Regions from separate parts of the Actinoplanes sp. NPDC023801 genome, predicted to be linked through region 2. Evidence: riboswitches for the same ligand, from Rfam matches in the RefSeq annotation. Region 2 holds a riboswitch; each other region holds the start of a gene.
The links. Region 2 has a riboswitch for cyclic di-AMP ahead of AB0G04_RS35835 (C40 family peptidase). Riboswitches for the same ligand answer to the same signal wherever they lie in the genome.

Region 1: linked by a shared signal. The riboswitch ahead of AB0G04_RS21545 (hypothetical protein) and the one ahead of AB0G04_RS35835 (C40 family peptidase) in region 2 are both predicted to bind cyclic di-AMP.
Region 3: linked by a shared signal. The riboswitch ahead of AB0G04_RS17830 (transglycosylase family protein) and the one ahead of AB0G04_RS35835 (C40 family peptidase) in region 2 are both predicted to bind cyclic di-AMP.

The regions. Positions count from the first base shown of each region.
Region 1 is NZ_JBFAAI010000011.1:215,855-226,305, reverse strand. Features, by position in the region: gene AB0G04_RS21570 (Atu4866 domain-containing protein) at 1-147, opposite strand, end outside; gene AB0G04_RS21565 (TetR/AcrR family transcriptional regulator) at 265-864, opposite strand; gene AB0G04_RS21560 (ABC transporter permease) at 1,051-1,947, shown strand; gene AB0G04_RS21555 (ABC transporter ATP-binding protein) at 1,940-2,710, shown strand; gene AB0G04_RS21550 (hypothetical protein) at 2,772-3,806, opposite strand; cyclic di-AMP (ydaO/yuaA leader) riboswitch at 3,805-4,021, opposite strand; cyclic di-AMP (ydaO/yuaA leader) riboswitch at 4,228-4,361, shown strand; gene AB0G04_RS21545 (hypothetical protein) at 4,366-5,388, shown strand; gene AB0G04_RS21540 (glycoside hydrolase family 65 protein) at 5,447-7,810, opposite strand; gene AB0G04_RS21535 (beta-phosphoglucomutase family hydrolase) at 7,848-8,588, opposite strand; gene AB0G04_RS21530 (ATP-binding protein) at 8,667-9,140, opposite strand; gene AB0G04_RS21525 (ABC transporter ATP-binding protein) at 9,222-10,451, opposite strand, start outside.
Region 2 is NZ_JBFAAI010000030.1:3,956-14,406, forward strand. Features, by position in the region: gene AB0G04_RS35795 (PadR family transcriptional regulator) at 1-86, opposite strand, end outside; gene AB0G04_RS35800 (phosphatase PAP2 family protein) at 499-1,131, opposite strand; gene AB0G04_RS35805 (MFS transporter) at 1,286-2,437, shown strand; gene AB0G04_RS35810 (alcohol dehydrogenase catalytic domain-containing protein) at 2,456-3,463, shown strand; partial or broken gene AB0G04_RS35815 (DUF1801 domain-containing protein) at 3,552-3,686, opposite strand; gene AB0G04_RS35820 (carbon-nitrogen hydrolase family protein) at 3,829-4,662, shown strand; gene AB0G04_RS35825 (alpha/beta hydrolase) at 4,618-5,493, opposite strand; gene AB0G04_RS35830 (hypothetical protein) at 5,588-6,025, shown strand; cyclic di-AMP (ydaO/yuaA leader) riboswitch at 6,367-6,490, shown strand; gene AB0G04_RS35835 (C40 family peptidase) at 6,497-7,072, shown strand; gene AB0G04_RS35840 (bifunctional diguanylate cyclase/phosphodiesterase) at 7,166-9,109, opposite strand; gene AB0G04_RS35845 (carboxymuconolactone decarboxylase) at 9,191-9,688, opposite strand; gene AB0G04_RS35850 (SAM-dependent methyltransferase) at 9,796-10,451, shown strand, end outside.
Region 3 is NZ_JBFAAI010000008.1:255,925-266,375, reverse strand. Features, by position in the region: gene AB0G04_RS17860 (hypothetical protein) at 1-546, shown strand, start outside; gene AB0G04_RS17855 (rhamnogalacturonan lyase B N-terminal domain-containing protein) at 725-2,365, opposite strand; gene AB0G04_RS17850 (aspartate/glutamate racemase family protein) at 2,436-3,080, opposite strand; gene AB0G04_RS17845 (crosslink repair DNA glycosylase YcaQ family protein) at 3,077-4,165, opposite strand; gene AB0G04_RS17840 (GNAT family N-acetyltransferase) at 4,183-4,788, opposite strand; gene AB0G04_RS17835 (saccharopine dehydrogenase NADP-binding domain-containing protein) at 5,003-6,190, opposite strand; cyclic di-AMP (ydaO/yuaA leader) riboswitch at 6,426-6,599, shown strand; gene AB0G04_RS17830 (transglycosylase family protein) at 6,599-7,153, shown strand; tRNA gene AB0G04_RS17825 (tRNA-Arg) at 7,165-7,237, opposite strand; gene AB0G04_RS17820 (peroxidase family protein) at 7,315-7,713, opposite strand; gene AB0G04_RS17815 (response regulator transcription factor) at 8,030-8,689, shown strand; gene AB0G04_RS17810 (ATP-binding protein) at 8,693-9,757, shown strand; gene alr (alanine racemase) at 9,676-10,451, opposite strand, start outside.

The DNA.
Region 1 (10,451 bases), on a different contig from region 2:
GCCGATGACGGCCGCGCCGGTCACCGCTGGTGGGTGGAGGGCACCCGGACCGGCGTACGAGCTCGTCGTACCGCCCAGGGCGATCGCGAGGATGGAGGCGGCGTCGAGCACGGTGAAGTCGACGCGGTGTTCACAGGTGGTGGCCATGGTCTCCGGCTCCGGAGGGGTCGGGGGTCGGCCTCTCCGGTCGGCAGCACCGGCTTGCGTCCCTGGACTTCTGAGTTGCAAAAGGGAGCGAACCGGTGCCCGCAAGGGTGCGGAGGGTCAGGCGGTGGCCTTCAGCGCCGCGGTGACCGCGACGGTGAACTTCTCCAGGTAGTCGTCCTCGATCGGCTGGCGGGCCACGGCCAGGCGCCAGTAGAGCGGGCCGAGGATCAGGTCGACGGCCACGTCCGGGTCGGTGCCCTCGGGAAGCTCGCCCCGGGCCACGGCCTGACCGATCAGCTTCTCCCCGACCGCCTGCTGATGGGTCCGCAGGGCCCGCTGCAACGTCTCCGCGATCTGCGGGTTGCGGGCCGCCTCGGCCATCAGGTCCGGGATGATCTGCGAGGCCATCCGGTGCTTGAGCGCCGTGCTGACGATCAGAAGGAGCAGTGCGAGGTCGCCGGAGAAACTTCCGGTGTCCGGAAGTGGAACCTTCCGTTCGGCGACAGCCGAGATTATCTCCATTACCATCTCGAGCTTGTTGCTCCATCGACGGTAGATCGCGGTCTTGCCGACGCCGGCACGACGGGCCACCGCTTCGATGGACAGCCTGCCGTAACCCACCTCCGCCAGCTCGCTCATGACCGCGTTACGGATCGCCACGGTGATGTCGCCTCGGAGCACCGCCGCTCCGGCAGGTGCGCGCTTGATTGTCGCCACACAGTCACTATAGCGCTACGACGTAACGGTTGCGTTCCGCCGTTTGGTCAGCTACCGTCACAGCCACGTCGATACGAACCCGTTCCATCGGCACGGCCGGGAGCCTGTCATGCTGCTTCTGTGTCCTCGCATCAGGCATCGGATCCCGCCGCGCCCGAAGGGCCGACCAGATCGGAGCACCACCCCATGACAGAGACGGCGGTCGCCTCGGCCGACGCCGGGCTCTCCCTCAAGGAGCTGGCCCGGCGTAACGGCCTGAGCGCCTCCGGACGGCTTCCCAGCCTCCCGGAGTACACCCGGCAGCTCTGGGCCTACCGGCACTTCATCGCAGCCCATGCCAGCGCCAAGATGACCTCGGCACTCGGCAACACCAAGCTGGGCGCGGTGTGGCAGGTGCTGACGCCGATCATCAACGCCGCGGTCTACTACGTGATCTTCGGCTTGGTGCTCCAGGCCGACCGCGGCATGGACAACTTCATCGCGTACCTGTGTGTCGGGGTCTTCGTCTTCCAGTTCACCCAGTCGGTGGTCCAGACCGGGCAGAACACCATCGTCGGCAACCTGGGCCTGATCCGGGCGTTGCACTTCCCACGGGCCAGCCTGCCGCTGTCCGCCGTAGTGGTCGAGACCCGGAACTTCATCGTCGCCCTCGTCGTGCTGATGGGCATCGTGCTGGTGACCGGGGAGCCGCTCACCCTCGAGTGGCTGCTCGTCCTGCCGGCCCTGCTCCTGCAGTCGGTCTTCAACACCGGCCTGGGCCTGTTCATGGCGCGCTACGGCTCCAAGTTCCGCGACATCCGCCAGCTGGTCCCGTTCATCATGCGGTTCTGGCTGTACGGCTCGGCCGTGCTCTACCCGGTGACCATGTTCCGGAACGTGCTGTCCGGCTGGCAGCTCCAGGTGGTCGAGGCGAACCCGATGCTGATCTTCATCGAGCTGATGCGCCACGCGCTGCTCGAGGGCGCACCCCTGGCCAACCCTCCAGCCGTGCTGTGGATCCAGGCGACGCTCTGGGCGGCTGTCGTCGGCATCGGCGGTTACGTCTACTTCTGGCGCGGAGAGAAGGGTTACGGCCGTGGCTGACAACGAGCGCGTCCCCACCGTCGTCGCCGACGACGCCCACATCATCTACAAGATCCACCAGGCCGGGGCGGGCAGCACCAGCCCGGTCGCCAGCTTCAAGCGTCTCGCCACCCGCGGCAAGAACGCGAACATCCGCGAGGTGCACGCGGTCAAGGGCGTCAGCTTCGTCGCCTACAAGGGCGAGGCGATCGGCCTGATCGGCACCAACGGCTCGGGCAAGTCGACGCTGCTGCGGGCGGTGGCCGGGCTCCTGCCGGTGTCCCGTGGCGCGATCTACGCGGCCGGGCAGCCCTCGCTGCTGGGCGTCAACGCGGCCCTGATGAACGAGCTGCCCGGTGACCGCAACGTCGAGCTGGGCTGCCTCGCGATGGGTATGACGCCGGCCGAGGTGAAGGCCCGCAAGGACGAGATCATCGAGTTCTCCGGCATCAACGACAAGGGCGACTTCTCCACCCTGCCGATGCGGACCTACTCGTCCGGCATGTCGGCCCGCCTGCGGTTCTCCATCGCCGCCGCGAAGAAGCACGACGTGCTGCTGATCGACGAGGCGCTGGCCACCGGTGACGCCAAGTTCCGCAAGCGCAGCGAGGAGCGGGTCCGCCAGCTTCGCCGCGAGGCCGGCACGGTCTTCCTGGTCAGCCACAGCGAGCAGTCGATCCGGGACACCTGTGAGCGGTGCATCTGGCTGGAGGCCGGCGAGATCCGCGCCGACGGCCCGACCGCCGATGTGATGAAGGAGTACGAGGCCTTCTCCCGCCGGTAGGCGACCTCATACGAATGGCGCGCCCCGCTGGGTCAGCGGTGCGCGCCATTCGTGTGCGCTGCTAGTTGACCGACAGATGCACGTGGTTGGTGTGGTCGCTGGACGGGTCGCCGCCCGCCCCGCTGTACGACTTCCAGCCACTGCTCGGCAGCCAGATCCGGCGGTACCAGATCACGTAGAGCACGTTGAGATCGTCGGCGTTGTTGATGAAGTAGTTCGCCAGCCGATCGCCGTACGTCTTGTCGGCTCCGGTGGCATCCCCGCCGAACGTGCCCTTCTCGGACGAGAAGTCGCAGGCCCGGCCCTTGGGGTGCTCACCGCTGTTCTGGGTGCGCCAGCACTTGGTGAACCGGGTGAACCCGTCGGCACGGGCCTCCTTGTAGGCGTGCAGGAGGGTCGGGGTGACGCAGCCGCCCGTCCCGGTCGGGTCGGTCTCGCTGCAACCGCCGCCCCCCGGGCCCGGCGCCGCGTCGGCGCTGCCGCCGCCGTCGGACGATGAACCGGCGTCGTCACCCTGGTTCGCGGCCTTCAGCGCGGCCTCGGCCTGCTGCTTCTGCTTCGCCATCACGGTGACCTGCTTCTGCTGGTCCTTGATGGCGATGTCGATCGCGCTCTTGGCCTTCTGCTGGGTTTCCCGGGTGGTCTTCAGATCCTGGATCGCGCGGTTCTGGTCGGCCGCGACGACGGCCAGTGTCTCGGCCTTGTCCAGGAAGCCCTCGGGGCTGCTGGAGTTGATCAGAGCGGCCATCGGGCCGGCCCGGCCGGTGGCGTACGCCTGGGCCGCCATCTCGTCCAGCGCCTGCTGCTGCGGGCCCAGGGCGGCGTCCAGCCGCTTGAGCTCGGCGGTCAGCTTGGCCTGCTGCTCCTTGGACGTCTTCAGCTTGGCCTTGGCCTCGACGAAGCCCTTGGAGGCCTTCTCGAGCTTGTCGATCAGGGAGGCGGATCCGCCCTCACCGTCGTCACCTGAGTCGCCGGGGGCGGCGAACAACCGGGGGGCCGCGGTGGCCGGCGTCGGGGCAACGGCCAGTCCGCACGCGGCGACGAGCAGCGCCAGCAACGCCGCTAATCGCCGCGCAGTGTTCTGCTGCACAGGCATTTCCTTCCGTCGGCCGCCGGCCGGGTTAGCTGACGGGTTCGGGACGAAGGAAATCCCTACCGCTGTGCGCGGATTCACCCCGGGAATGCGGCTTGTTCACGACCTGCCCCGAGCTTCGCTCCCGGCGGGTCGGTGACGGCGTCCGCACCGTCGCGAATAAGTCACATCATTGGATCCCCGGCTCGCCATTTACGGCGATTAGGCGGCGGCACCCATACGGGAACCGCACCGACCATACCTACTCGATCGACAGATCGACAGTTCTCGCACAGCTGGCAATGACCCCGACACGAACGGTGACAGAATTACGGAAAGTCGTTGATCGGTAACACTTTTCGCCGTTCCTCGGGTCTGATCCACGGCGATATCTCGGGTAAGCTGACCGCCGGTCCTGCCAGGACGGCACCGCCCCCGAGTTGCCGGCAGGCCGCCGCCCAATCGCCGAAAGGCGAGCCGGGGAACCAGGTCACTGGGGTGTATCCGCAGTTTGCGGTAGGGATTGCTTCCGTCCCGAACCCGTCAGCTAACTCGGTCGGCGGTGACACGGAAGGAACTGTTGATGACCGCAAGTCCCCGCCGGTGGCTGATTCTTGCCCTGGCACCGCTGGCGGCTGCCGTGATGCTCATGGCGCCCTCGTCTCCGGCCTCGGCCGAGCCCGGCGGTTCCTCGACCACTGCTCAAGAGCAGGAGCAGGATGACGACGCGCTTCTCTCCGATGTGATCGAATCCACAAACCGGCGATATGTCGCTGCCAAGGCGGCCGTGGAGAAGTCCACGAAGACGCAGACGCAGCTGGCCAATCAGATCAAGCAGGCCGAGGCCCGGCGCAACGCGCTGATCCCTGAGGTCGATCAGATCGCCAAGCAGCAGTACATGACGGGCAATCTCAGCACCGTCAGCTACCTGCTGAAATCGAACTCGTCGACCAACTTCATGGAGAAGGCGGTCTCGCTCGAGGAGATCAACCGGCTGCACGACGCCAAGTTGAACGAACTCAACCAGGCCGTCCGGACCATCACTGAGAGCAAGAAGCGTCTCGATGCCGAGGTCAAGCAGCAGCAGCAGGACGCCGCGCTGATGAAGAAGCAGAAGGACCAGGCCGCGGACGCGTTCGCGCTGGTCGGTGGCAAGGGTGTCACCAAGGGCTTCGTGGTTGCCGACTCGCCGGACGCGGCTCCGGCGCCGCGCAACTCCAGCGGCGGCTTCTCCTCCGAGGGCTGCACCGAGAAGGACCCCACCACCGGCGGCTGTGTGACCAAGCGCACCCTGCACATGTACAAGGAGACCAAGAAGGCCGGCTTCAACATGTTCGTCGGTTGCTACCGGCCCGGTGGCCCCTACGAACACCCGAAGGGCCGGGCCTGCGACTGGTCCCTTCAGAAGAGCGGCTTCTCCAGCTACGACACGGACAAGGAATTCAAGTACGGCAACGACTTGATGGCGTTCCTGGTTCGTAACGGCGACCGGCTCGGCATCTACTACGTGATCTGGAATCGGAAGATCTGGTTCCCGGCCAACGGCTGGAGCGACTACCACGGGGCCAGTGCGCACACTGACCACGTACACGTCTCCATGCTTTAACGGCAGACAGCGAGAAGGCCCGCCCCCGGGAAGGGGGCGGGCCTTCTTTCGTCCGTGCTCAGTGCACCGCGCGACGCACCGGCGCCCGCCCGTGCGGCTGAGCCGGTGCCGGGCCGGCCGGCACCCCGGCCGGGATCGGCATGGTCACCGGGCGTACCTGGGTCACCTCCAGCTCCTTGCCGTGATGCAGCAGGGTGAGGCGGGCCTGGCCGCCACCGTTGCGCAGCGAGTACGTGACCTCGTCGGAGGTCACGTTCACGCGCAGCCGCAGGCCGCGCCAGAGCAGCGAGAACTCCAGGTTGTTGATGCGGCTGGGCAGGCGCGGGGCGAAGCTCAGCTGACCGTTGAAGTCACGCATGCCACCGAGGCCGGCGACCAGCGAGATCCAGGTACCGGCCAGGGACGCCACGTGGACGCCGTCCCGGGCGTTCTGGTGCAGGTCGTGCAGGTCCATCAGGGCGGCCTCGCCCAGGTAGTCGTGGGCCAGCTCGAGGTGCCCGGTCTCGGCCGCCAGAACGGCCTGGATGCAGGCGGAGAGCGACGAATCCCGTACGGTCCGGGCGTCGTAGTAGGCGAAGTTGCGTGCCTTCTCCTCGGGCGTGAACGCGTCACCCCGGATGTACATCGCCATGACCAGGTCGGCCTGCTTGATCACCTGCTTGCGGTACAGGTCGAAGTACGGGAAGTTCAGCAGCAGCGGGTACCCCTCCGGCGGGGTGTTCTCGAAGTCCCACTCCTGGAGCCGGGTGAAGCCCTCGCACTGCTGGTGGACGCCGAGCTCCTTGTCGTACGGGATGTGCACGGCAGCCGCCGCGTCCCGCCACGACGCCGCCTCCTCGTCGTCCACACCCAGCCTGCGGGCCAGGTCGGGGTGCCGCTTGCAGGCCTCGACCGCGGTCATCAGGTTCTGCTGGGCCATCAGGTTGGTGTAGATGTTGTCGTTCACCACGGCGGTGTACTCGTCCGGCCCGGTCACGCCGTCGATGTGGAAGCGCCCGTGCCGGTCGTGGTGCCCCAGCGAACGCCACAGCCGTGCGGTCTCCACCAGCAGCTCCAGGCCGACCTCCCGCTCGAAGTCGTAGTCGCCGGTGGCCTGCACGTAACGACGGACCGCATCGGCGATGTCGGCCGCGATGTGGAACCCTGCCGTGCCGGCCGGCCAGTAGCCGGAGCACTCCTGGCCGCGGATGGTCCGCCACGGGAACGCGGCGCCCTGCAGGCCGAGTGTCTGCGCCCGCTCCCGCGCCAGGTCAAGCGTCGAGTGCCGCCAGCGCAGCACGTCGGCCGCCGCGGAGGGCTGGGTGTAGGTCAGGGCCGGCAGCACGAACGTCTCGGCGTCCCAGAACGTGTGACCGTCGTAGCCCGGCCCGGTGAGGCCCTTGGAGCCGATCGGGCGCTGTTCGGCCCGGGCGCCGGCCTGCAGCGTGTGGAACAGCCCGAAGCGGACCGCCTGCTGCACCTCCGGGTCGCCCTCCACCTTGACGTCGGAGTGGTCCCAGAACGCGTCCAGGTAGTCCCGCTGCTGCTGGACCAGGCCCTCCCAGCCGTCCAGGCGGGCGCTGGCGAGGGCCGCGCCGACCTGGTCACGCAGTGCGGGCAGTGAGCGGATGCTGGACCAGCCGTACGCCGCGAGCTTGACGACCCGCAGCTTCTGGCCGGGCTCCAGGCGGCAGGCCACCGTGGTGCGCAACCAGTCGGGGTGGCCCTCGGTGGTGATGGCGTGCCGGCCCGGCGTCTCCGCCGAGTGCTCCATGGCCGCGGCCATCCGCAGGTCACTGGCCTTGGTGCGGTGGACCAGGATGCCGCCGGTGGGCTGCTCCAGCATCTCCTCGCCCTGCAACGGGCGGTCCAGCACCGCGGCCACCCGCGGGTCCTTGCTCATCGGCGGCAGCTGCTCGTTGGCGACCAGCTCCGACTGCAGGATCAGCCGGGCGGAGGTGTCCAGCGGCTCGACCTCGTAGAGGAACGCCACGATGGCCCGCTGGGTGAACGAGACCAGCCGCACGGTCCGTACCCGGACGCCCTGCCCTGACGGGGACACCCACTCGACGACCCGTTCCAGGGTGCCGGCCCGCAGGTCGAGGCAGCGTTCGTGGGAGAGCAGCTCGCCGTACCGGACGTCGAACGGCTCGTCGTTGACCAGCAGACGCATCAGCTTGGCGTTGGTGACGTTGACCATGGTCTGGCCGGACTCGGGGAAGCCGTACCCCGCCTCGGCGTGCGGCAGCGGCCGCAGCTCGTAGAACGAGTTCAGATAGCTGCCCGGCAGGCCGTGCGGCTCACCCTCGTCCAGGTTCCCGCGTATCCCGATGTGGCCGTTGGAGAGCGCGAACACCGACTCTGACTGGGCCAGCAGGTCCAGGTCCAGCCGGGTCTCCCGGATATGCCAGGGGTCGACGGGGTAGGCCCGTTCACGGATCACGGTCGTGCCTCTCGATGACTGAATTGCAGAGGAGGTCTTACTGCGTGAGGAGCTCGGACAGGTCGGTGACGACCACGTCGGCGCCGTGTTCGCGCAGCGCCTCGGCCTGACCCACCCGGTCCACGCCGATCACGATGCCGAACCCGCCGGCCCGGCCGGCGGCGACGCCCGCCTGTGCGTCCTCGAAGACGGCGCAGTTCGCCGGGTCGAGGCCGAGCAGCTCGGCGCCCTTCAGGAACGTGTCGGGTGCGGGCTTGCCGGGCAGACCCAGCTCACGCGCGACGACACCGTCCACGCGGGCCTCCAGGAGGTCGGCGATCCCGGCCGCCTCCAGGACGTCCTTACAGTTGGCGCTCGCCGACACGACCGCCCGGCGTAGACCGGCGGCGTGTGCGGCCTTCAGGTACTCCACCGATCCGGGGTAGACCTGGACGGCGCCTTCTTTGATCTTCTCTAGCACGAGCAGGTTCTTGCTTTTGCCGATGCCGTTGACGGTCTCCCGATCGGGGGTGTCGTCGGGGTCGCCCTCGGGAAGGAGGATGCCTCGCGAGGCCAGGAAGGTCCGGACCCCGTCGGCACGTTGCCGGCCGTCGACGTATCGGTGGTAGTCGGCGGCCGGGTCGAATGGCACGTACGGCTGTCCGTGCTGTTCGGCCCATGATTGCAGGAACGCGTCGAACGTCTGTTTCCACGCAGCGTTGTGCACCAGCGCGGTCTGCGTCAACACGCCATCAAGATCGAATAAGCAAGCGGTCACCTGTGAGGGAAGTCCGAGCACGCGCCCAATGTAGCCGGACCCGATCCCGCGCGAGAGCCGAAGGGCGCCTTCACATTTCCACGATGGTTTACAAGTAGTTCAAGCTGCGGAATTCAAGATGATCCGCAGTCCGATCGAGGTGCCGATGGGCCCGGTGGCCGTCGTGACCTCGTCGCACAACTGGTGCGCCAGCCACAGCCCGCGCCCGCCGACCTCGAACGCCTCCGGGGTGCGCAGGCCGTCCAGATAGGCACCGGGGATGCCGGGGCCGGAGTCGGTCACCACGCACCACACCGAACCGTCCTCGATCTTCAGGACGACCCGGCCGTTGCCGTCGGCGTGCAGCACCACATTAGTGATCACCTCGTTGACGGCCAGCACGAACCCGTCCTGGCGGTCACCGGCCAGCCCGGCAGCGTGGAGCAGGCGGGTTATCTCGTGCCGCAGCAGGGTGATGTCGTCCGGGCCGAAGGAGCGGTCCAGCAGCACCGGCCACTCCCGCGGCGGGGCGGCATCGGCCGTCGGCTCCCCGTCGAGAGCCGAACGTACGCTCTGGCCGATCCTGTCCTCCACCGTGGTGCAGCCTACGCGCTGAGACCGGCCGGTGGCGGGAGGCCTCGTCGAACGCGCCCGGAAGTGGCGCCGCGCGAACGGTCAGCGCCAGCCGACATCGATGCGGTCCCCGCGCTGGTCGAAGAAGTGCAGGGCCTCCATCCGGACCGAGACGGCAAGCGGGTGTCCCGAGCCGACCTGCGGGTACGGCGCGAGCCGCACGGCGAGCTCGGCGGGCTTGCGGTGATGCCGCCCGGGGTCGGTGGCCACCCCACCCTGACCCTCGGAGGCCACATTGTCCGGGCTGCCCGGGCGGGCCAGTCGCTGCAGGGCCCCGCCCAGCCGCTTGAACGCGCCGCCACCGCTGCGTCCGTCGTCGGTGACCGCGGCGCCGATCTCGTCCACCACGATGGCCGTGGCGCCGACGTCGAGGTACGCCAGCGACTCGTGCCCGTGGTGCTCCAGGTACCGGATGCGGCCCTGGAAGACGTGACCCTGCGTGTCCGGGGTGACCGGGGTCAGCGCCTCGGCACGGATACCAACCACGATCCGCTCGCCGTGGTACCGGGCCACGGCTCGCGCCCGCGGGTCGGCCCACGGCAGGTAGAGAGTCTGCTCGCCGAAGCCCAGCGCGATGTAGCGGTCCAGATGCACGTAGACCGCGGCCTCCAGCAGGTTCATCTTCGGCGATCCGAGGAAGGCGGCGGTGTAGAGCGTGGCCGGGCGGCGGTACACCTCGGTCGGCGTGCCGAGGTCCTGCAGAACGCCCTTGCGCATGATTGCGACCCGGTCGGCCATGGTCAGCGCCTCGGCCTGGTCGTGCGTCACGTACATGGTCGTCACGCCCAGCTCGCGCGTCATGCTGCTGATCTCGGCCCGCAGCTCGGCGCGAAGCCCGCTGTCGAGGTTGGACAACGGCTCGTCCATCAGGAAGATCCCGGGCCGGCGCACCATGGCGCGGCCCATCGCCACCCGCTGCCGCTGACCGCCGGAGAGCTGACTCGGACGCCGGCCGAGCACCTCGCCGATGCCGAGGGCGCCGGCGATGGCGTCCACCCGATCCTGCCGGGGGTTCGGCTCGATCCCGGACAACTTCAGCGGGAAGCCGATGTTCTCCGACACCGTCATGTGCGGATAGAGCGCAAAGTCCTGAAACACCATGGCGATGCTGCGATCCCTGGGCGGCAGCTCCAGCACGGGTTCACCGTTGAGCAGGATCTCCCCCCGCGTGGGATCCTCCAGCCCGGCGATCATCCGCAGCACGGTGGACTTTCCGCAGCCCGATGGCCCGAGCAGGACCATGAACTCACCGTCCTGCACATCCAGGCTGAG
Region 2 (10,451 bases):
CCCAGCGCGTCTCGCAGGCGAGCACGCAGCTCATACCCGTGGGACGGCTCCTTGGCCAGCATCGCGAGGACCACTTCCTGACGCATGACATCCCCTAACCGTTATCCATATAGATAACGGTTATCCCCAGCCGGGTCAAGTCCGGAGAACGACGCCTGCGGGTCGTAGACGCCACCCGAAGCGCCGGCCCGGTCCGGCGGCGCGAGGTATTACGCGTCGTCGGCCGGCCCGGTCCATGGACCGGACGACACGGCGGCGTCCGCGGGGAGGTGAGCCGGAAGGCGGTCGATTCAGGAGCAGCACGGTCGGGATGCTCCGGCGGTGAGCGGCAAGATCCCCGTCCCTCCGGACACCTGCTGGCTGGGCGTAGCGCGGGTACCAGAGTCAGCGCAGCGCGGGTGCGGGAGTCAGCGCAGCTCGAATATCGGAGCTAGCGCGGCGCAGAACCCGAGTCAGCGCGGCGCGGGAAACAGAGTCAGCGCGGCGCGGGAACGGCAGTCAGCGCAGCGCGGGGTAGAGCAGGCCGGTGGCGCAGGCGCCGACCAGGGCTCCGGCGAGCACCTGCGCCGCGGTGTGGTCCCGCAGGTGGACGCGGGACCAGCCGACCGCCGCCGCCAGCGGCCAGGTGAACAGCAACGCCCAGCCGAAGACGACGGTGAAGGTGACCGCCGTGCCGGCTGCCACGAGCGAGTGGACGGAGATCTTCCAGTGGGCCAGCAGGGTGATGGGGGTGGCCACCACCAGCGCCGCGGCCATGCACGCGATCAGGGCGAGCAGGTCCCGCGGCGCACCGGCGGCGGCGAGGGCGAGCGTGCCGGAGGCGGTGGAACCGAGACATACCAGCATCGGCAGGGTTCGCTGCTCCCGGACTCCGACGTGCCGATCGGTCCACGAACCGCGGCGGACGCCGTGCAGGATGTAGGCGATCGGCAGGAAGCTGGCCGCGGCCGCCGCGATGACGCCCATCACGAGCGCCGACATCGGTGACTCCGCGGACGCCCAGGCCACCGCGAAGAGAACCACGGCAACCAGTACCGCGGGCGACAGGATCTCGGTGAACAGTCGCGCGGCCCGGTCGGCCGGCCCGACCCGCCCGGCGGCCGTGACTCGCTCGGTGCTCGACGTCGCCATGGCGTCGATCATCGCAAATCGCCGTGCCCGGCCACCGGAGCAGTCCACTGCCGCTCCTCCGCTACGCGCCCAGCGAAACCGGGCCCGCACCCCGCCGGGCGTACGCCAGGGGGAATTTGACCTTGGGAAGCGTGCCGTAAGAGGCTCTCCCCTGATGAAGCGCCTACTTCCGGCTGCGACGATCTTTCTCGTTGCCCTCTGCCTGCGGCCCGCGATCACCGCCGTGGGTCCGCTTCTCCCGCAGATCAGTGCGGCGGAAGGGCTCGGCGAGACCGCTCAGGGGCTGCTCGGGGCGCTGCCGTTGCTGGCGTTCGCGCTCGTCTCGCCGCAGGTGCATCGGCTGTCCGGCCGGCTCGGGATGGAACGGGCGGTGCTGGTGGCGCTGCTGGTCCTCGCCGCCGGGACGCTGGTCCGGTCGTATTCGCCGGATGCGGGCCTGTGGACCGGAACCCTGCTGATCGGGTGTGCGATCGCGGTGGGCAACGTGCTGGTGCCGGCGATCGTCAAGCGCGATTACGCGGCCGACGTGTCGCGGGCCACCGGTTTCTACACCGCCTTCATCACCGTGTCCGCGGCGCTGGCCTCGGCGGTCGCGGTTCCCGTGGCGGACGCCGTGGACTGGCGGCTCTCGCTGGCGCTGTGGGGTGGACTGGCGCTGGTCGTCGCGGCGGCCTGGACCCCCCGGGCGGGAGGGCCGGTGACGGCCGAGCCGGGCGGGCCGCGGAGTGACGTGGCGGTGTGGCGGCAGCCTCGGGCGTGGCTGGTCACGGCGTTCATGGGGTTGCAGTCGACGTGCTTCTACGTGCTGGTGACGTGGCTGCCGACGATCGAGATCGCCGATGGGGTACCGGAGCGGACCGCCGGCGTGCACCTGTTCCTGTTCCAGGGGATGGGCATTCTCGGCGGCCTGGCGATTCCGGTGCTGCTGCGGGAGCCGGAGCGCCGGTCGCTGGGGGCGGTCGTGGCAAGTCTTCCGGTCATCGTCGCGGTGGGCGGACTGCTGGTGGCGCCCGGGGCGGCGGTGCTGTGGGCGGGAGTCGCCGGGCTGGGACAGGGCGCCGCGCTGGTCACGGCGCTGACGTTGATCAGCCTGGGCGGGCGTACGCCGGCCGAGACCACCCGGCTGTCGGGGATGGCACAGTCGCTCGGTTATCTGCTGGCCGCCGCCGGGCCGGTCGCCGCCGGGGTGCTGGCCGAGCGGACCGGGGCGTGGCGGGCCGCCCTCGTCATGGTCGTCGCGCTGGGGGTGCTGCAGGCCGTGGCCGGGCTGGCGGCCGGTCGCGTACCGCGGGAGGCCCGGGTCTGAGGCCCTAGGATCGCGATCATGATGCGCGCGTTGGTGCTCACCGGCCCCGGCAAGGCCGAGGTCAGGCAGGTCCCGGTGCCGGTCGCCGGCCCCGGCCAGGTGGTGGTCCAGGTGGAGCGGGCCGGGGTGTGCGGCACCGATGTGGAGCTGTTCACCGGCGAGATGAGCTACCTGCACAGCGGCGTCTCGTCCTATCCGCTGCGGCCCGGTCACGAATGGTCGGGGACGGTCCGTGCGGTGGGCCCCGGCGTGGACGACTCCTGGGCGGGCCGGCGGGTCACCGGCGACACGATGATCGGTTGCGGTCACTGCCCTCGCTGCCGGGCCGGTCGCCACCATGTCTGCCCGCATCGGCACGAGCTGGGCATCCGGGACGGTCTCGCGGGCGCGCTGGCCGAGTGGCTGGCGTTCCCGGCCGCCTACCTGCACGGGCTGCCGGACACCGTGGACGCCACCGCCGGCGCGCTGGTCGAGCCGGCGGGGAACGCGCAGCGCTGCGTCGACGCGGCCGGCCTGGCGCCCGGTGAACGGCTGCTCGTCCTGGGTACCGGCACGATCGGCCTGCTCACAGCGATGCTTGCGCGGGGCCGGGGCCTCGAGGTGCATCTGCTCGGCCAGGAGCTCGACTTCGCCCGGTCGCTGGGTTTCGAACGGTCCTGGACCCGCGACTCCCTGCCGGAGCTGGCCTGGGACGCCGTGGTGGACGCCACCAACGCGCCGTCGATGCCGGCACTCGCGGTGAGCCTGGTGGAGCCCGGTCGTCGCGTGGTCTATATCGGTCTCTCGGGTACTCCCAGCCTGATCGACACGCGTGACGTGGTGCTGAAGGACGTGACCGCCGTCGGGATTCTCGGCGCCTCCGCGGGCCTGGCCCCGGCGATCGCCGCGTTCGCGTCCGGGGCCGTCGATCCGCGTCCGCTCGTCGCCGCGACCGTTCCTCTCGAGGCGGCCGCCGCGGTGCTGGCCGGCGATCGTTCCATGACCGCGGGGCCGGGACCCAAAATCCTCGTCGATCCCGCGGCCTGAGTCCCGCCGATCACGGCCGGCCGGGCGCGCGGACACGCGGGCCCGTCGAACCAGCCGTACCGTGAACGTGCTGCCCTCGCCGGGAGCGTCGTTCGTCGGCCGCGGCCTTGTCAGCGCTCTTCGACCGGCGTGCCTGCGACCTCACCTCCGCCGCGCGGTCCTTGACGGCGGCGCGCTCGGCCTCCGAGAGGGCGTCCTTGCTGGATCTCGAGGCTGGGCTCACTGCCGTCCACCCCTTCGTCGTCGTCGACAGCGTCCCGATCAAGCTAACGGAGATCCCGCGGCCTCCCCTTCTTCATTCCTGACCGATGACGGGTCACCTCCGGTGCGCGAGGGGTGGTGCACCGGTACGACAGGATGTTCCCGTGCAGCTCGATGTCTTGATCGCTCAGGTGCCCGCCGTGTGGGACATGGACGCCAATCTGGCGGCGCTCCGGCAGGTCCTCACCGGCAGCCGGCCCGGTGAGGTGGTCCTGCTCCCGGAGGGTGCGCTGTCCGGCTACGGCGACGATCTGGTGCTGCCGGATCCGGACCGATTGCGGGAGGTCGTCGCGGCGGCGGCACGGCTCGCCGATGAGCATCGGGTCCACCTTCTCTGCGGCTCGCTGCTGCCCGGCGACGACGGCTGGTACAACGCCGCCCTGTACCTCTCCCCCGGCAACCCACCCCGGGTCTACCGCAAGATCAACCTGGCGATGAACGAACGGGACCGTCTGCGACCGGGTGACCACCTGCCGACCTTCGACATCAACGGCGTGACTGCCGCCGTACAGCTGTGTCGTGAGATTCGTTTCCCCGAGCAGTGGCAGCACCTGGCCGCCTCCGGCGCGAGGTTCTTCGCCTATCTCACCAACGCCGCCAATCCACGGGAGCCGGCGGGCGTCTGGCGCAGCCACCTGATCAGCCGCGCCGCCGAGAACCAGCGTTTCGTCCTGGCCGCCAACATCCCGCACCCCGACCAGCACTGCCCCAGCCTGATCGTGTCACCGCGCGGTGAGGTGCTGGCCGAGTTGCCGATGGGCCGGCCCGGAACGCTGCGGCACACGATCGACCTGACCGAGACCAGCGACTGGTACCTCGAGCAGCGCCGCCAGGACGTCGTGGCCGTGCGATACCGCGACGGCGGCGGCGCGGCCATGCCCGTGACGGCCGGTTCAGAGCCGGATCAGGTCGGCTACCTCCTCGGGCAGACCGGGTGAGGTCAAGACGTGGCCCATTCCCGGCACGATCTGCAGCACCGCGCCCGGGATCGCGGCGGCCAGGGCCTGCCCGTGACGGAGCGGGAACACCGGGTCCTGGTCACCGTGGACGATCGTGGCCGGCGCGGTGATGGACGACAGTGGGGCGTGCAGGTCGGGGGTGTCCACATACGCGGCCCGGTCGTGGTTGGCCGCGGCCGCCGGGTCGGTGGCCCGTGACAGCGCCAGCTCCAGCATCGCCCGGGCGGCCTGCTCGTCGTACGGCCGGACGGGCCCGTTGAAGACCTTGAACAGGGCCACATCGGACTCCCCGCCCGGTGGTAGCCCGGCGGCCAGATGCGCCAGGAACGCCGGTGCCGGCGGCGGCAGATCATCGGGGTCGGGTGGCAGCCCGGCCTGCGCCCGTGTCGTTGCCGGCCTCGGATCACGACCCATCGGCGTGCTCGACATCACCGTCAAGGACCGCACCCGGTCCGGCGCGTGCACGCCCAGCCACTGTGCGATGACACCGCCCAGCGAGGCCCCGGCCACATGGGCGGCCGCAAGTCCGTAACCGTCCAGTACGGCCAGACAGTCGCGCGCCATGTCTCCGATCGTGTACGGATGGGCGTCGAAGTCGACGACGCTGGACCGCCCGGTGTCCCGATGGTCGAATCGGATCACCTGGACCCCGCGCTCGACCAGCCGGCCGACCAGCGCATCGGGGCAGCTGATCCCCTGAGCGGCCGACCCCATGATCATCAGAACGGCCGGAAGCCCGGGATCCCCGGCCCGCTCGGTCCAGATCCGCAGCGGCCCGGAGGGGACGAATCGCTCGTGTGCGTCGACCATGGCGGCACGGTAGCCGCTGCCCGACGTCCGGCGCCGGTATTTACCGCGCGGTGCGGCCCTGTCACGGATCACCCGCCTGTGTCGTCGTACAGCCATGACGATCAGAGCGAAACAATGGGCCATCGGGCTGCTGGCGATCTCGGCAGCGGTCGTCGGCGTCTGGGCGGCGGCGTTCCCGCTGTCCTTCTACACGGATTTCCCGGCGCCGGGCCGTCGTTGGGTGTCGTCCCTCGGGCCGTACAACGAGCACCTGGTCCGTGATGTGGGTGGCCTCTATCTGGCGCTGCTCGTGCTCAGCGTGTGGGCGTGGCGACGGCCCACCCCGTCGTCGCTGCGCGTGGCGGGCGGTGCGTGGCTGATCTTCGGAGCCGAGCATTTCCTCTGGCACGTGCTGCATCTGGACGGGCTGTCCGCCATCGACAAGGCCGGCAACGTGGTGGCACTCGGGGGCGTGCTCGTGCTCGCGGTCCTGCTGGTACTGCCCGGCAGAGCGGTTCCCGCCTCCGAGACTGTTGCGTCACAGGCCGTTTAACCCCCGGGGGGTATGCGAACAGGGAGTGACGGCTCGGGTCTTCAGTGTTCCCTTTCACAGATCATTCTCACCACGGAGTAACCGGTGATGAGCACAGCGTTCCCATAAACCTCGCAGTGGTCTTCCAAACCGGACATGCCCCGGTATGCCAATTACGCTGCGTCACCGGCGGGGCGGGCCGGCACCGTCACGGGCCGCGCTATCAAGGATGAGCGGCGGGCACCTGCTCGCCGGTCGTGCCGAACGGACCACGCCGAGCCCTGCCCCGGTCCGGCGGCACGAACCGCATGACCAGTCATGAGGCAATCGGGGGCAGGGACGGGGGAACCACACATCGGCCCTCGACCGGTACGCCGTCCGCGGCGGCCCGGCCGGAGGGCCTCGGGGTGAAGCCGCTACCGCGGCCGGGCAAACCTTCGCGCCCGAATCCGACAGCTAACCTCGCAGGCGTGCCGGAGGGAATACTTCACCGTGCGCGTAAGCACCTCGAGCCGGCCCGCCCGTACCCTGGGAGCCGGCACTGTCGCCCTGTCCGTTGGTCTCGGCCTTCTCACCGGCGGACTCGGCACACCACGAGCGGCCACCGCCGCCCCCCAGACGTCGAACGTCGCCGCCACCTGGGCATTGCCCCAGACCGGCGCCGCGATGAGCCGGGCCACCGTCACCGTCCGGATCGCCACCGCCAAAGCACAGGCGGCGGGCACCCGGGTCGTGACCGAGGCAGCCCGGCACAAGGGCAAGAAGTACAAGTTCGGCGCGGCCGGCCCCAAGCGGTTCGACTGCTCCGGCTTCACGCTCTACGTCTACAAGAAGGCAGCCGGCAAGAAGCTGCCGCACAAGGCCAATCTGCAGCAGCGATACGGCAAGGCCGTGGCCAAGTCGAACAAGCGCCCGGGTGACCTGATCATCATCCGCAAGGGCTCGCGCGGCACGCACGCCGGCATCTACGCCGGCGGCGGCAAGATGTGGTCGGCACCGCGGACCGGCAAGACGGTCAGCAAGCAGAAGATCTGGAGCAAGAGCTACGTCGTCCGGCGCCTGGTCTGACCCGGACAGCGGATGCCGCCCGTACCCGGCCACGTCGGCGGGTACGGGCGGCATCGTTGCGGAGGGGGCCCGGTGCTGTCCGGCGAGGGCGGATCACGCCGCCACGGTGGCGGGCCGCCCGATGAGGGCGCTCAGGGCGGCGGCCGTCATGGGACGGGCGAGGTGGTACCCCTGCGCGAGGTCGCAGCCGATCTCACGCAGGGCGTTCATCGTCTCCTCGTCCTCGATGCCCTCGGCCACGACCCGGAGACCGAGGGTGTGCCCCAGCTCGGCGGTGGAGGCCACCAGGGCGAGGCTGCCGGGGTCGGTCGCGATGTCCTTGACGAAGGACCGGTCGATCTTGAGCTCGTCGAGCGGCAGCAGCCGCAGGTACGTCATCGACGAGTATCCGGTCCCGTAGTCGTCGATGGAGGTCTTCACGCCGAGTGCGCGGATGCGTTCCAGGGTCTCGATCGCCGTGCCGGGGTCGTTCATGATGCTGTGCTCGGTGACCTCGATACACAGCTGGTCGCCGGGGACACCGGTCTCGTGCAGGAGCGCGGCGACCCGGTCCGGGAACGCGGTGTCCAGCAGGGTCCGGGTGGAGATATTGACGGCGACCGGGATCCGGTGGCCGGCGTCGAGCCACTCGCGTGCCTGCGTCAGGGCCTGGGTCAGCACCTGGTGGGTGAACCGGTGGATCAGGGTGGTGGCTTCCAGCACGGGGATGAACTCGCCGGGCGAGATGGCCCCCTTGGCCGGGTGGGACCAGCGGGCGAGCGCTTCCACTCCGGCCAGCTCACCCGTACCGATATCGATCTTGGGTTGGTAGTGGAGGGTGATCTCGTCGCCGGTGTCCAGGGCCCGGCGCAGGTCACCGAGCAGGGTCAGCCGGGCACTGCTGTCGTCGTCGGTGTGGCCGGCGGCGAACCGGCGGAATCCGAGGTGCTCCCGCTTGGCACGGTTCATGGCGGTGTCGGCGTGCCGTAACACCGTCGGCACGTCCTCCCCGGGCCCGGCCGTGGCAGCGCCGATGCTGACCTCGAGGTCGATGGTGAGATCGTCGATGATGAACGGGTCGCCGAAGGCACCGGTCAGCCGGGCCGCGACGTCCTCGCCGGCGCCCGGATCGGTGTCGTACAGCAGTACGGCGAACTCGTCGCCGCCGAGCCGGGCGACGAAGTCGTGCTCCCGGACCGAGGCCCGCAGACGCCGGCTGACGTGGGTGAGCAGCAGGTCGCCGGTGCGGTGGCCGAGCTGCTCGTTGACGTCACGGAAGCCGTCGAGGTTGGCCACCAGCACGGTGACCCGCCCCCGCCCGGCCCGGTCCCTGCGGCGGCGGTGGCTGGCGGCCTCGGCGAGTGTGCGGCAGGTCCGGGTGGTGAAGGCGTTACGGTTCGGCAGCAGGGTCAGCGGGTCCGTGGCGGCGGTGGCCTCCACCTGACGCCGGTGCGCCCGCGCGGCGTATCCGAACAACAGCAGCACCGCCAGACTGACGACGAACGCCAGACCGTTGCGCCACAGCAGCTGATGCGACTCGCGCTGCCCGGCCGCCTGCCGGGCGGCGTGCTCGGCCTGGTGCTGCCGCTGCTTGGCCAGCACCATCGACATGATGGTCGTGGCGGCGGGTTCGATCGAGTCCTCCAGGGTCGACTCGGCGGTCTCCACGTCGCCGAGATCCAGGGCCCTCAGGTAGGAGGCGATGTCCGGCCGCAGACTGCGGTGCGCCTGCACGAGCGCGGACGTGAGCCGCGGGTCGTCGGTGTCGACCTCGGCCATGTGTTCCATGGCCCGGTGCGCCTGCTCATGAACGTCGGGAACCTGAGCGCGCTCCTCACCGCCGGGTTCGCGCAGCGACGCCTGGATCAGCGCCATCTCCCAGCTGACCAGCTGGGCGGCGTTCTGGTAGGCATCGGTGTCGGCGCTGTCGTCGGCGAGCTGATCCACGATGCCGGCCTGGCGCCAGCTTCCGGACACCGCGAAACCCGACAGGCCGGCCAGCAGGACAGCGAGCAACCCGACCAGCCACCACGAGGCCATCCGCGCCGAGCCCACCATCACCTCCCGATAGAGTCACCTCGTCAGTAACATCGGCAGCCGATGGTGGGACATGACGTTCGATCCGGGCGCGAACCGGCTTCAGACGGGCGGCCGCAGGTAACCGTGCTCGGCGAGAGCGTGGGCGTGCCGTTCGTAATCACCGGGATCGGCCGGGGTGAGCGTATCCAGTCCGTCGACGTAGCGATTGAACATGCTGAACGCCGCGGCGATGAGCACGGTGTCGTGGACGGCGCGGTCGTCGGCTCCCGCCGTCCGGGCCCGGTCGATGTCGCCGGCGGTGACCGAGCGGCCGTCGACGCGGACCTTGTCGGCGATGGCCAGCAGAGCGCTCATCAGGGGGCCGGATTCGTCGCCCGAGCTGAGCTTCCGGGCCACGGCACCGTGGGTCTCGGCACAGAAGGTGCATTCGTTACGGCGCGACACGTACGCGGCGATGGTCTCGCGTTGCGCCGGGGTGAGCGGTGAGGGACCCCGCAACAGGGTCTCGGCGAGCATGTTGAGCGGTCCGGCGGTCTGCGGGTAGCCGGCCAGCAGACCGGCGATTCCGGGCAGCGGCGGAAGATCGATGTGCGGCACACTTCACGTCATCACGCCCGGCGGCAGAAATCCACCTCCGTTCGGTCAACAGGTGACCGGATCTCGTAGACTCTGCCGCCTCAGTCACGGACGACAGGGAGACATCGGTGAGTACCGACAGCCCGGACCTCGCGGCCCGCCTCGACATGACCAAGCCGCACCCCGCGCGACGGTACGACTACTGGCTCGGCGGCAAGGACAACTTCCAGGCCGACCGGGACGCGGCCGAGGCGATCGCCGCGGTCTTCCCGCACATCCGCACCGCCGCACGGGAGAACCGGGCCTTCATGCAGCGGGCCGTGCGCTTCCTCGCCGCCGAGGAGGGTGTGCGGCAGTTCCTGGACATCGGCACCGGGCTGCCGACCGCGGACAACGTGCACGAGGTGGCGCAGCGGATCGCCCCCGAGTCGCGGATCGTTTACGTCGACAACGATCCGCTGGTGCTCGTGCACGCGCGGGCCCTGCTGAACAGCTCCCCGGAGGGCGCCACCGCCTACATCGACGCCGACGCGAGGAAGCCGGAGACGATCCTCGACGACCCGGCACTGCGCAGCACCCTCGACTTCTCGGAACCGATCGCCCTGCTGATGGTCGCGGTGCTGCACTTCGTCGAGAACCACGAGGATCCGTACGAGATCGTGCGCCGGCTGGTCTCCGCACTCCCCACCGGTAGTTTCCTGGTGCTGTCGCACGCCACGTTCGACCCGCTGGACCCGGAGACGATCGCGGCCATGAACGCGGTCAACAGGGAGATCAAGCCGGT
Region 3 (10,451 bases), on a different contig from region 2:
ACGTACTCGAACCGGGTCGTCGAGATCTGGGCCGAGGACCCGTACACCCGCTGGCTGCTCAAGCGGGCCACCGTGAACAGCGCCGGAAAGGTCAGCGCCAGCCTGCGCCTGCAGTACAACACCACCATCACCGCCACGTTCACCGGTGACCGGGAGTACGCGGCGCGATCGGTGCGGTCACGGCTCTACACCAAGGTCAGCGTGTTGCTCGGGATCCGCAACCACTACAGGACCAAGAAGATCGGGGCGGTGAAGTACTACCACTTCCGGACCACGAAGGACCCGCACTTCAACGTCACCATGACCCGGCACGCGGGCCGCTGGCAGCGCACCGTCATCCAGCGTCACACGGGCGGCAAGTGGAAGAACTACCTCGCCGGGTACTTTCCGCTGGACCGGTACGGGCACTCGTACGTGCGGTTCGCCGGAACCTACAAGGCGGGTACGAAGTGGCGGGTCCGGTCCGAGTACATCTGGAGCGGCAGCGGCGACAACCTGAACGCCAGCACCTACGGCGCCTGGACGTACTTCACCTACACGAAGTGAGTGCTCCGGGCCTACGACATCGGGGTTGAGAAAGGCGGACCGGTCATGGTGACCGGCCCGCCTTTTGCGGCTGGAAATCACCGCTGTCTCAGCCGCGCTGAGGCAGCGGTGGTGTCCAGCCGGGGGTACCGGACCGGCCGTGCTGCCTGGCGGGACGGCACGGCCGGTCCGGAGCCGATCAGGCGGGGTCGAGGGCCAGTGCGTCGAAGACGAAGTTCGGGCTGAGGAACGTCTCGCCGCTGCTCCCGCTCACCACCGAGATCGACAGGGTGTTGGCGCCGGCCTTGAGGGCACTCGCCGGGATCGTGAAGGTGTACGTGGTGTTGTTGCCGCGCCACGTGCCGCGGGTGACGCCACGCGAGTTGAGGTTCGCCGGGGTGGGTGACGCCGAGGCCGGCGAGGTGTAGCCGCCGATCGCGACGGCGGGGCGGCCACCGGCGAAGTTGGAGGTGGTGGCGATGCGCAGCTTGACGCCGTTCGCCGGAACCGAGGTCAGATCGAAGCTGAGCGCGGCCGGTGAGTTGACCGACTTGAACTCGGCCATCGGGAACTTCGCGGCACCGTTCGCGACGCTGTAGGAGCTCGCTTTCCACGCCGACATCCGGCTGTCCGACGGGTGCATCGTCTCGATCTTGTCGGCGTTCAGGAAGCCCGCGGGGGTGCCGTCGAAGGTGCCCAGCTGGAAGAGCTTGCCCGCGGCGGGCACGCTGCCGGTCATGCTCAGCGACGTGGTCGCGCCGGCCGTCACGGTGATCGTCTTCGGGGCGCCGACGGCAAGCTCACCGGCGTACAGGGTGGCGGTGTAGGTGCCCGGCTTGACGTGGCCGATCACGAACTGCCCGCTCTTCACCTGCCCCCAGTACTGACCGTTCGGGCCGGCCAGGGCCACGGTGGCCCGCAGCCCGTTCCACGTGCCGGACGCGGTGCCGCTGACCCCGCCACGCTGCGCGTTGGAGAGCATCCCGGGAATGAACGACGCCAGGAAGTCCATGCTGCGAGCGGTGGGCGCCTGGCCGTCGGTGAGGGCCAGCGCGTACGGCCCGTGCAGCCCCAGTCGCAGCGCCTCGGTCTGCTGGTGCCCGCTGAACATGTAGTGCGTGATGTTGACCGCGCTGCCGGTGTCGTTGACCTCGATGTCCCGGAAGAACGGGCCACCCGAGGACATGTCGGTGTACGCGGGCAGGATGAACGCGCCGTGCCCGGTGCCACTGGCGCCGAACGGCTTCTGCGCGACGAGCCGCTGCGAGCTGTAGAACTTCGACGCCGTCCGGCCGGCGGAGTTCGCGAAGACGTCCGAGCCCTCGACCGTGGTGGTGAGACCGCCGGTCCTGGCCGCGGCCGGCGAGTTGGTCAGCACCGACGGCTTGAGCCGGGAGATGAAACGGGCCTCGCCGGGGTTGAGCGCCTTGGTGATGCTCGTGGCCAGGTAGACCGTGTTGTCGCCTCTGCGGGCGAAGTAGTACTGGGTCACGCCGATCGACGTGTTCGCCACGCTCACCAGGATCGAACTGCCGCTGTTGAACGTCTTGCTGGTCACGGTCGCGGACGACCAGCCGGACTGGAACTGGCCGGCGGCCTGCCCGGACGCGGCGAGCTCGGTGCCGTTGTGCTTCAGCGAGGTCATGTTGCCGTTGGTGCCGTTGATCTTGAACGTCAGGCCGGTGCCGGTGTCGAAGCTGACGTTCGCGGCCGCGTTCGCCCACGGCTGGCCGAAGCCGAGCAGACCCGCGCCGGCCAGGACCGCCGCGGAGGCGAGCCCGGCCGCCAGTGCCTTGCGGCGGCTGCGGGAAGCGGGGCGACGGTGTGAGGGGATTGACATGCGACCACCTATACGAGTCGGGGGGACATCGCATATGTGGCCGCCGGACGGTAAAAGGTTGCTCGCGATCTCAGAAAGTTTCCGGCCGTGCGGCCATGCCGCGGCCCTTCCGCACCGCCTCCGCGACGGCGGCCCGCGGGCTGGTCAGAACCGGGATCCCGGGCAGCAGTGCTGCCGCCCCGGCCATGCTGGCCTGGGCGAACACGATCACGTCGGTGTCCGCGGCGATCATCCGGACGTGTCCGGCGATCTCCTCGTGGTACGCGGTCAGGTCATCGGCCTCGAAGTGCCGCCAGGCCGCGAGGCAAGGCGACCGGATCAGCGTCACGGGCCGCCCGGCGGTCTGCCGCAGCAGATCGAGGGTCGGCTCCAGAGTGGACTCGACGGTGGCGACGACGGCGATCCGGTCGCCCGCCGCGACTGCGGCCTCGGCCATCGGACGGTCGAGACGCAGCACCGGCACGTCGCCGGACATCGCCTCGGCGTCGGCGCCGATCGTCGAGCAGGTGCACACGATCAGGTCCGCTCCCGCGGCGACCAGTTCCTCCAGCCGCTTCGCCAGGTCCGGCGCCGATCCGGTTCGACGGGCGTCGGCGAGCAGTTTCTCGTCCACCAGGTGGAGATCGTGCAGTCCCGGCGGCGCCAGCTCGGCGAACAGGGTCCGGAACGTCGCGACGTGCACCTCGGCCGTGTGCAGGAACCCGATCACGGTCATTCGTGGATCACCCTCGCCTCCGGGACGCCCCGTGCACGGGCGACCTGAGCGGCCTCCTGCTCGAGCCGGGCCGCCGTCATCTTCTCGAACGCGGTCACCGTGAGGTCGACCCGTTTACGCCCGGACATCTTCGCCCGCCACACCCCGTTGATCTCGCCGTCGACGAGCAGCACCCCCGGATTGCCGAGAATCCGCCACACCGCCTTCTGCCGTTCCCGGTCCGGCACCAGCAGGTCCCGGTCCCGGGCCTGCAGCAGCGGGTCCATCGCCGGCAGCCAGCGCACCCCGCGTGGCGCCGGCGCCGACTCGAGCAGATCGACGGCCGTGTCGGGCAGCCAGGCGCGACGGCCGTCCACCCGGACCTCGGTGAGGCCCTCGGCCGGCCACACCGTTTTGATCACCGTGGTGGTGCTGCCCAGGTATTTCGCCACCTCGGCCGGACCGGCCGGCCCGAGGAAACGCAGGTATGTCCCGATCAGCCGGTCGACGCCACGGTTGGCGGCCGGGATCGGCGGTGGATCGGGCAGCGGGCCGATGGCCGCGTCCTTCCCGCGGGAGAGCACCTCCACACCACCGGCCAGACCGGCGTGCTGCCACACGTTCCCGGCCACGTGACGGGCCCCGCAGGACCTGCAGTCGTACGTCAGCTCGGCCGGCACCCGCCGGCTGACCTCGGTGCTCGCCGCACCGCGCGGGATGGGCCCGGTGAGGACCTCGCGGAACGCCTCGGCGGTCGCGGTGAAGGCCCGGACACCGAGCCGGGCAGCGTCGGGGATCTGGGCGCTCCTGATCCGGGCCGCCGCGTCGTCGTCGCTGACCGGCCACAGCTGCCCGGTCAGATCGGCGAGGTCGGAGCGGCGGTGCAGGTGCGGCGCACCACGCGCGGCCCAGACGGTGACCAGACGGTCGTCGTCCGGTTCGGCGGTGGTGCGGGCGGCCAGCGCGACCCGCGTCGAGTCGGGGGTGTACTCCTGCACGCCGAGGTCGAGCAGGGGCAGGTCACCGGGGCGGTCGCCGGAGCGGTCGGCCAGGCCCTGTGCGGCGATCCGGTACGCCATCACGCGTGCGCGATCCACGTCGATCATCGGCACTCCCTCCGTGGTCACCGCCGACCGTACCGCCGGGAGGCGACGTTTTTGCGGCGATCATCCTGCGGGTCGGACCGGCTTTCCAGGTGTTCCCAGGTGTCCAGGGTGGCCGGCCCGTACGGCCCGTCCTGCTCGATGGGCGGCTCGGCGGCCGGACGGTAACCGCACCGGCGGGCCACCGAAGTGCTCGCCGAGTTACCCCGGTCGATCCGCAGCAGCAGCCGTCGCAGCCGGAGCGTGTCGAAGGCGTACCCGGTGAGCAGCGACAGCGCGGCCGACGCCAGACCCCGGCGACGAAAGGGCCGGCCGACCAGGTAGCCCAGCTCGGCCTCGGGCAGCCCGGAACGGACGTTGAAGAGCAGCACCTCGCCGAGCGGCCGGCCACCGTCCGCGGTGATCGCCAGTTGGATGCGGCTGCCGCCGATGCGGCCCTGATGGGCACGCCGCAGATAGGCGAGCCCCGCCTCGACGTCGAACGGGGAGGGCATCAGCGTCCAGCGGGCGATGTCCGGCTCGTCGAGCAGCGCGACCAGGTCGTCGAGATCTTCCCCACGCCATTCCCGCAGCACGACGCCGGGGCCCGCCAGCCTCAGCGGGTAGGGCAGCGGGCTGATGGTCACCTTTCCAATCGTGCCGGTAAGACCGGCTTTGGTGCTAGTGGCGACCGGCCGGAAAGCCTGCACGATTCCTTACCGTCAACCGGTCGGATCACGGACACCCTTTCGGGCGGCAAAATCGCACCATGTCGGCACCGATGGGCGCGGACGAGCACTGGGCCCGGCGCCGCGTTCAGCGGCCCGAAGCATTGGCACGTCTTCCACGTGGTGGCCCGGGCTAGATCCGCTGGGCGGTGATCTCCAGTCCGGCGGCGCGCAGCCGGTCGACGAGTGCGTCGCCGATGCCGGTCGCCGGAGTGAGCACGCCACCGCCGATCTTCGGCAGCCGATCGCGGTCGAACACCAGCGCCAGAGCGGATTCGCCGAGCATGACGGCCGTCGCGGCGTACCCCGGATCGCCCTTGGCCTTGACCCGCGCCCGGTAGCGTGCCCCGGTTGTCGTCGTCGTGACGATGTCCATGGTGAAGTGTCCGTTGCGCTGGACGTCCTCGCTCGGCCCGGCGCCCGGTGCCGGCAGGACACGATCCAGGACGAACCGCAGCGGCGGCACCGCGAAGCCGACGACCAGGGCGCTCAGTGCGGTCTTGAGGGCCGCGGCGGCGAACGCGTTCTTGACCCGCATCACCTCGCGATAGCGGAACCGGCGGCCGTACGCCCAGCCGCGCAGCGCGTTGCTGCGCCGGACGACCCGGGTGTTGTAGGACGCCATCACGAACGGCGCGAGGTGGCCGCGGAGACCGGGGTCCACATCCGAGGCCGGCATGCTGGGCATGTCCGGCTGGCGGCCGAGGTCCGGCTCGGACCCGCGGTCGGGGCTGAGCGAGTACGGGCTGGCACCGATCCGCCGCAGCCGGGAGTCCTTCTTCATCACGTCGACCTGGTGGCGCATCGAGTCGATGGTGCCGCCGCTGAAACCGCCGCGCAGGTGGGTGACGACCAGTGTGGTGTCGGTGAGTTCGCCTTCGCCGTCCGCCGCCACCTGCGCATGCAGGACGTGCACTCCGATGTCGGACGGAATCGAGTCGAAGCCGCAGGAGTGCACGATCCGGGCTCCGGTGCGCCGGGCGGTCTCATGGTTCTCGTCGATGCTGTCCCGTGCGAAGAGCACCTCACCGGTGAGGTCCACGTAGTCGGTGCCGGTTTCGGCGCAGACGCGGGCCAGCAGCTTGCCGTACTTCGCGTACGGCCCGACGGTGGTCACCACCACGCGGGTGCGGGCGGCCATCGTGGTCAGCGCCTGCTCGTCGTCCGCGTCGGCGATCACGACGGGCAGGTTCAGTCCCAGACGCTCGAGTTTCTCCGCGGATCGACCGGCCAATGCGATCCGGGTGCCCTCCGGCGCGTGTCCGGTGAGGTGCCGCGCCACGAGCGCGCCGACGAAACCCGAGGCGCCGTAAACGATCACGTCAAATTCCTGCGGTTGATCGTCCGTGCCGGATGATTCGCTCGCGAGCTCGCTCATGGCTGCCGATTGTGCACCCTCGGTGGAGGGTTGGGAACCCGGTGCGCCGCGCCGAAACCAGCGCAATATCCACACAAAGGAAGATCAAAGCCGCTAATTTGTGACTTACAACTCCATTGCCGCGTCTCGCGTTACCTCGGAGCGCGGCAAGTCGCAGCCCGCGAGAAGGCGGGCACCGTGGCCGGAAACGCCGAGTCCAGCCGTCGGCCACGGTTCAACGAAACCCAGGCATGGAGCGGGGGACCCAAGAGTTCCTCGGCGCTACGGCGCCTCGGGGTGAAGCCGCCGACGGCGGCCGGGCACCTCTGCCCGAACCCGACAGCTGACCTCGTAGGCGTGGAGGAAAAGCTCATGGTTCAGATTCGTCAGCAGCTCCACCGCGCGGTCGGCCTGATGGCCGCGAGCCTCGCCGGAAGTGTGGCCCTGGCCGGGCCCGCCGAACCGGCGGCTGCCTCGATCAACTGGGATGCCATCGCACGATGCGAGTCCGGGGGCAACTGGAGCATCAACACCGGGAACGGCTACTACGGGGGACTGCAGTTCAGCCGGAGCACGTGGCGGGCCTACGGCGGTACGAGGTACGCGAGCACCGCGAACCGGGCCACCAGGTCCGAACAGATCCAGATCGCCGAACGGGTGCTGCGCGGTCAGGGACTGGGAGCGTGGCCGCACTGCGGCCGGCGCAACGCGTTCAAGGCGGCGTCCCGCGGCAGTGTGCGGTCGGTGTCGTCGAACCGGACGACAAGGGCCTCCGGCGGCACCTACGTCGTCCGGCGTGGCGACACGCTGGCCCGGATCGCGGCGCGGCACGACGTCCGGGGTGGGTGGCGAGCCCTTTACCGGACGAACGCGCACGTCCTGCACAGCCCGCACCACCTGCGGGTGGGGCAGCGCTTGAAGCTTTAGAAGTGCAGAAGTGGGCCCGGCGCGATTTGAACGCGCGACCTACCGCTTAGGAGGCGGTTGCTCTATCCACTGAGCTACGAGCCCGACGTTGCTGAGGGTACCAGCAGCCGGGGCCCGGATCGGCGCGGCCGACCCGGGCCCCGGCAAGAACCGGCGGTTGATCAGGCGAGGTCGAAACGGTCCAGGTTCGCGACCTTGACCCGCGCCTTGACGAAGTCGGTGACCAGCTTCTCCTTGGCGTCGTCGCTGCCGTGGACCTCGGCCTGCGCGCGCAGCACCGAGTTCGACCCGAAGATCAGGTCGGCCCGGGTGGCGGTCCACCTGACCTCACTGGTCCGGCGGTCACGGCCCTCGAAGGTCTCACCGTCGGGGTCGGTCGCCGACCAGGTGATGCCGAGGTCGAGCAGGTTGACGAAGAAGTCGTTGGTCAGCACGCCCGGGGTGCCGGTGAAGACGCCGTGCGGGCCGGTGCCGTGGGTCTTGCCGAAGGTGTGGCCGCCGGCGATGAGCGCCACGGTCTCCTCGTCGTTCATGCCCATCCGGCCGAACGTGTCACGGATGTCCCGGTGCGAAGCGCTGCTCGCCGGAGCCTCCGCCGCCGCGGCCGTCGAAGGTCCGGTAGGTGCCGGCGCTGTGCCACGCCATCCGGATCATGAGCGGCCGTAGTGGCCGAAGTCGGCGGGCCACCAGTCCTGCGAGTCGGAGTCCTCCGGGTAGCGAGCGATCAGCCGGCGTGAAGTCTGCACTGCTTTTCTGGAATGAGTAAAGAAAACGAGACGCCGGTGATCGTGGCCACGCGATGGATACCGCCGGGTTGCCTCCGGGTCGTTATCGTGGCTGCCGGATCAGTGCTGCCATCGACGGGGGTTACACAACGTGCGGGTGTTGGTGGCAGATGACGAGCGGATCCTCGCCGACACCGTGGCGGACGGGCTACGGCAGTTCGCGATGGCGGTCGACGTCGTCTACGACGGTGACAGTGCGTTACAGCGCATGAGCGTCAATCGGTACGACGTGGCGATCCTGGACCGCGACATGCCGGGCGTCACCGGCGACGAGGTGTGCACCCGGGCCGTCGACTCGGGCACCGCGACGCGCCTGCTCCTGCTGACCGCCGCCGCCGGGATCCGCGACCGGGTCGAAGGGCTCGGCCTCGGCGCCGACGACTACCTGACCAAGCCGTTCGCGTTCGCCGAGCTGGTGGCCCGGGTGCAGGCGCTGGCCCGGCGTTCGGCGGCGCCGCTGAAACCGGTGCTGGAACAGGACGGGGTGCTGCTCGACACGACCCGGCACTTCGCCTCACGGGACGGGCTGACCCTCAACCTCACGCCGAAGGAGTTCGCCGTGCTCCGGGTGCTCCTGCGCGCCGGCGGACAGGTCGTCAGCGCCGAGGAACTGCTCGAACAGGCCTGGGACGAGAACGCCGACCCGTTCACCAACTCGGTCCGCGTCACGATCATGACGTTGCGCAAGAAGCTCGGCGAGCCGCCGGTCATCCACACCGTGCCGCGCGTGGGTTACCGGCTGGGACGGTGACGGGTGCTCGCCCCGAGCCGGCGGGCCATGGTCGTCTGCGCGACCGCCTTCCTGGCCGGCGTCACGGCGCCGGGCCTCCTGGAGGTGCTGCTGCGCCGGCTGCGGACCGCCGGAGCGGTGGTGTGCGGACCGGGCCCCGAACGCTCCGCGGTCTGCGAGGCGGTCGCCCGGCACGACGGCTGGCAGATCATGGCGGCGCTCGTGGTGACCTTCCTGGCCCTGCTCGTGGTGGCCCGGACCGCGGCACGCTGGACGCTCCAGCCGTTCCGCCAGCTGGTGCCGGCGATCACGAGTGTCGGGCCGCAGAACCTCGGATACCGGATCAACCCCGGCGACGGTGACGACGAGATCGTCGTACTGTCCCGCGCCATCGACACGATGATGGACCGGATCGCGATGGGGTACGAGTCGCAGCGGCACTTCGCGGCCAACGCGGCGCACGAGTTGCGTACCCCGCTGGCCGTGCAGCGCACCCTGATCGAGGTCGGCCTCGGGCGCGCCACCACACCGGACAAACTGGACCTGGTCACGGCGCAGCTGCTGCAGACCAACGAGCGCAACGAACGCCTGATCGAGGGGCTGCTCGTGCTCAGTGAATGCGACCGCGGCCTGACCGCACGGGTACCGCTGCGACTGGACACGATCGTCGGCTCCATTCTCGACGATCACGAGGCGCGGGCCGCCGAGGCCGAGGTGACGATCATCCGCTCGCTCGCGCCGAGAGTGGTCCGCGGCGAGCGGGTGCTACTCGAACGCCTGGTCACCAACCTGATCCAGAACGCCGTCAAGTACAACAGGGCCGGCGGCACGATCGAGGTGACGGTCGGTGCGCGCCCCGCGCTGACCGTCGTCAACACCGGCGACGACGTCCCGAAGGAGGCGGTCGTCGGACTGTTCGAGCCGTTCCGCCGCCTCTCCGGGACACGGATCGACCACAGCGGTGGCGCCGGCCTCGGCCTCGCCATCGTGCGGGCGATCACCCGGGCTCACGACGGGGTCATCTCCGCGCACTCCACCGGCCGGGACGGGTTGCGGGTCGAGGTCTCGTTCGGTGACTCCACCGAGTAATGGAACCGCGGCACCCGCGTGCCGATGCCGGTGAGGATCTCGTGCGGGTTCGTCTCCGCCCACACGGCCCACTCGGCGACGGTCGGCTCCCCTCCCTCCCCGGAACCGAAGATCACCACCCGGTCGCCGGCCACCACCGGGTGGTCACCGACGTCGACCACCACCTGGTCCATGGCGACCCGGCCGACGATCGGGCAGCGCATCCCGCCGATCGACACCCAGCCCCGCCCGCCGGTGCGCCGCGGGACGCCGTCGGCATAGCCGGCCGGGACCAGGGCGAGCGTGGTGTCCCGGTCGGTGACGTGCTCGGGGCCGTAGGACACCCCCGTGCCCGGGCCGACCCGCTTGGTCAGGATGACCGTCGACTCCAGGGTCATGGCCGGACGCAGCCCGAAGGTCTTCCCGGGTACCGGTTCGACGCCGTAGAGGGCGATGCCGGGCCGGACCAGATCGAAGTGGGCCGCCGGCAGGTGCAGGGCCGCCGCCGAGTTGGCCAGATGGATCAGAGGCGGGCTGACGTCCGCGGAACGGGCCTTGGCACGGACCCGCTCGAACGTCGCCAGCTGCCGGTGCAGGCCCGGGTCGGCCAGGTCCTCGGCGTGGGCCAGATGCGACCACACGGCACGGATCTCGACCAGGCCCGCGGTCCGGAGGCGTACGGCCTTCTCGATCAGCTCGGGCCACTCCGCCTCGG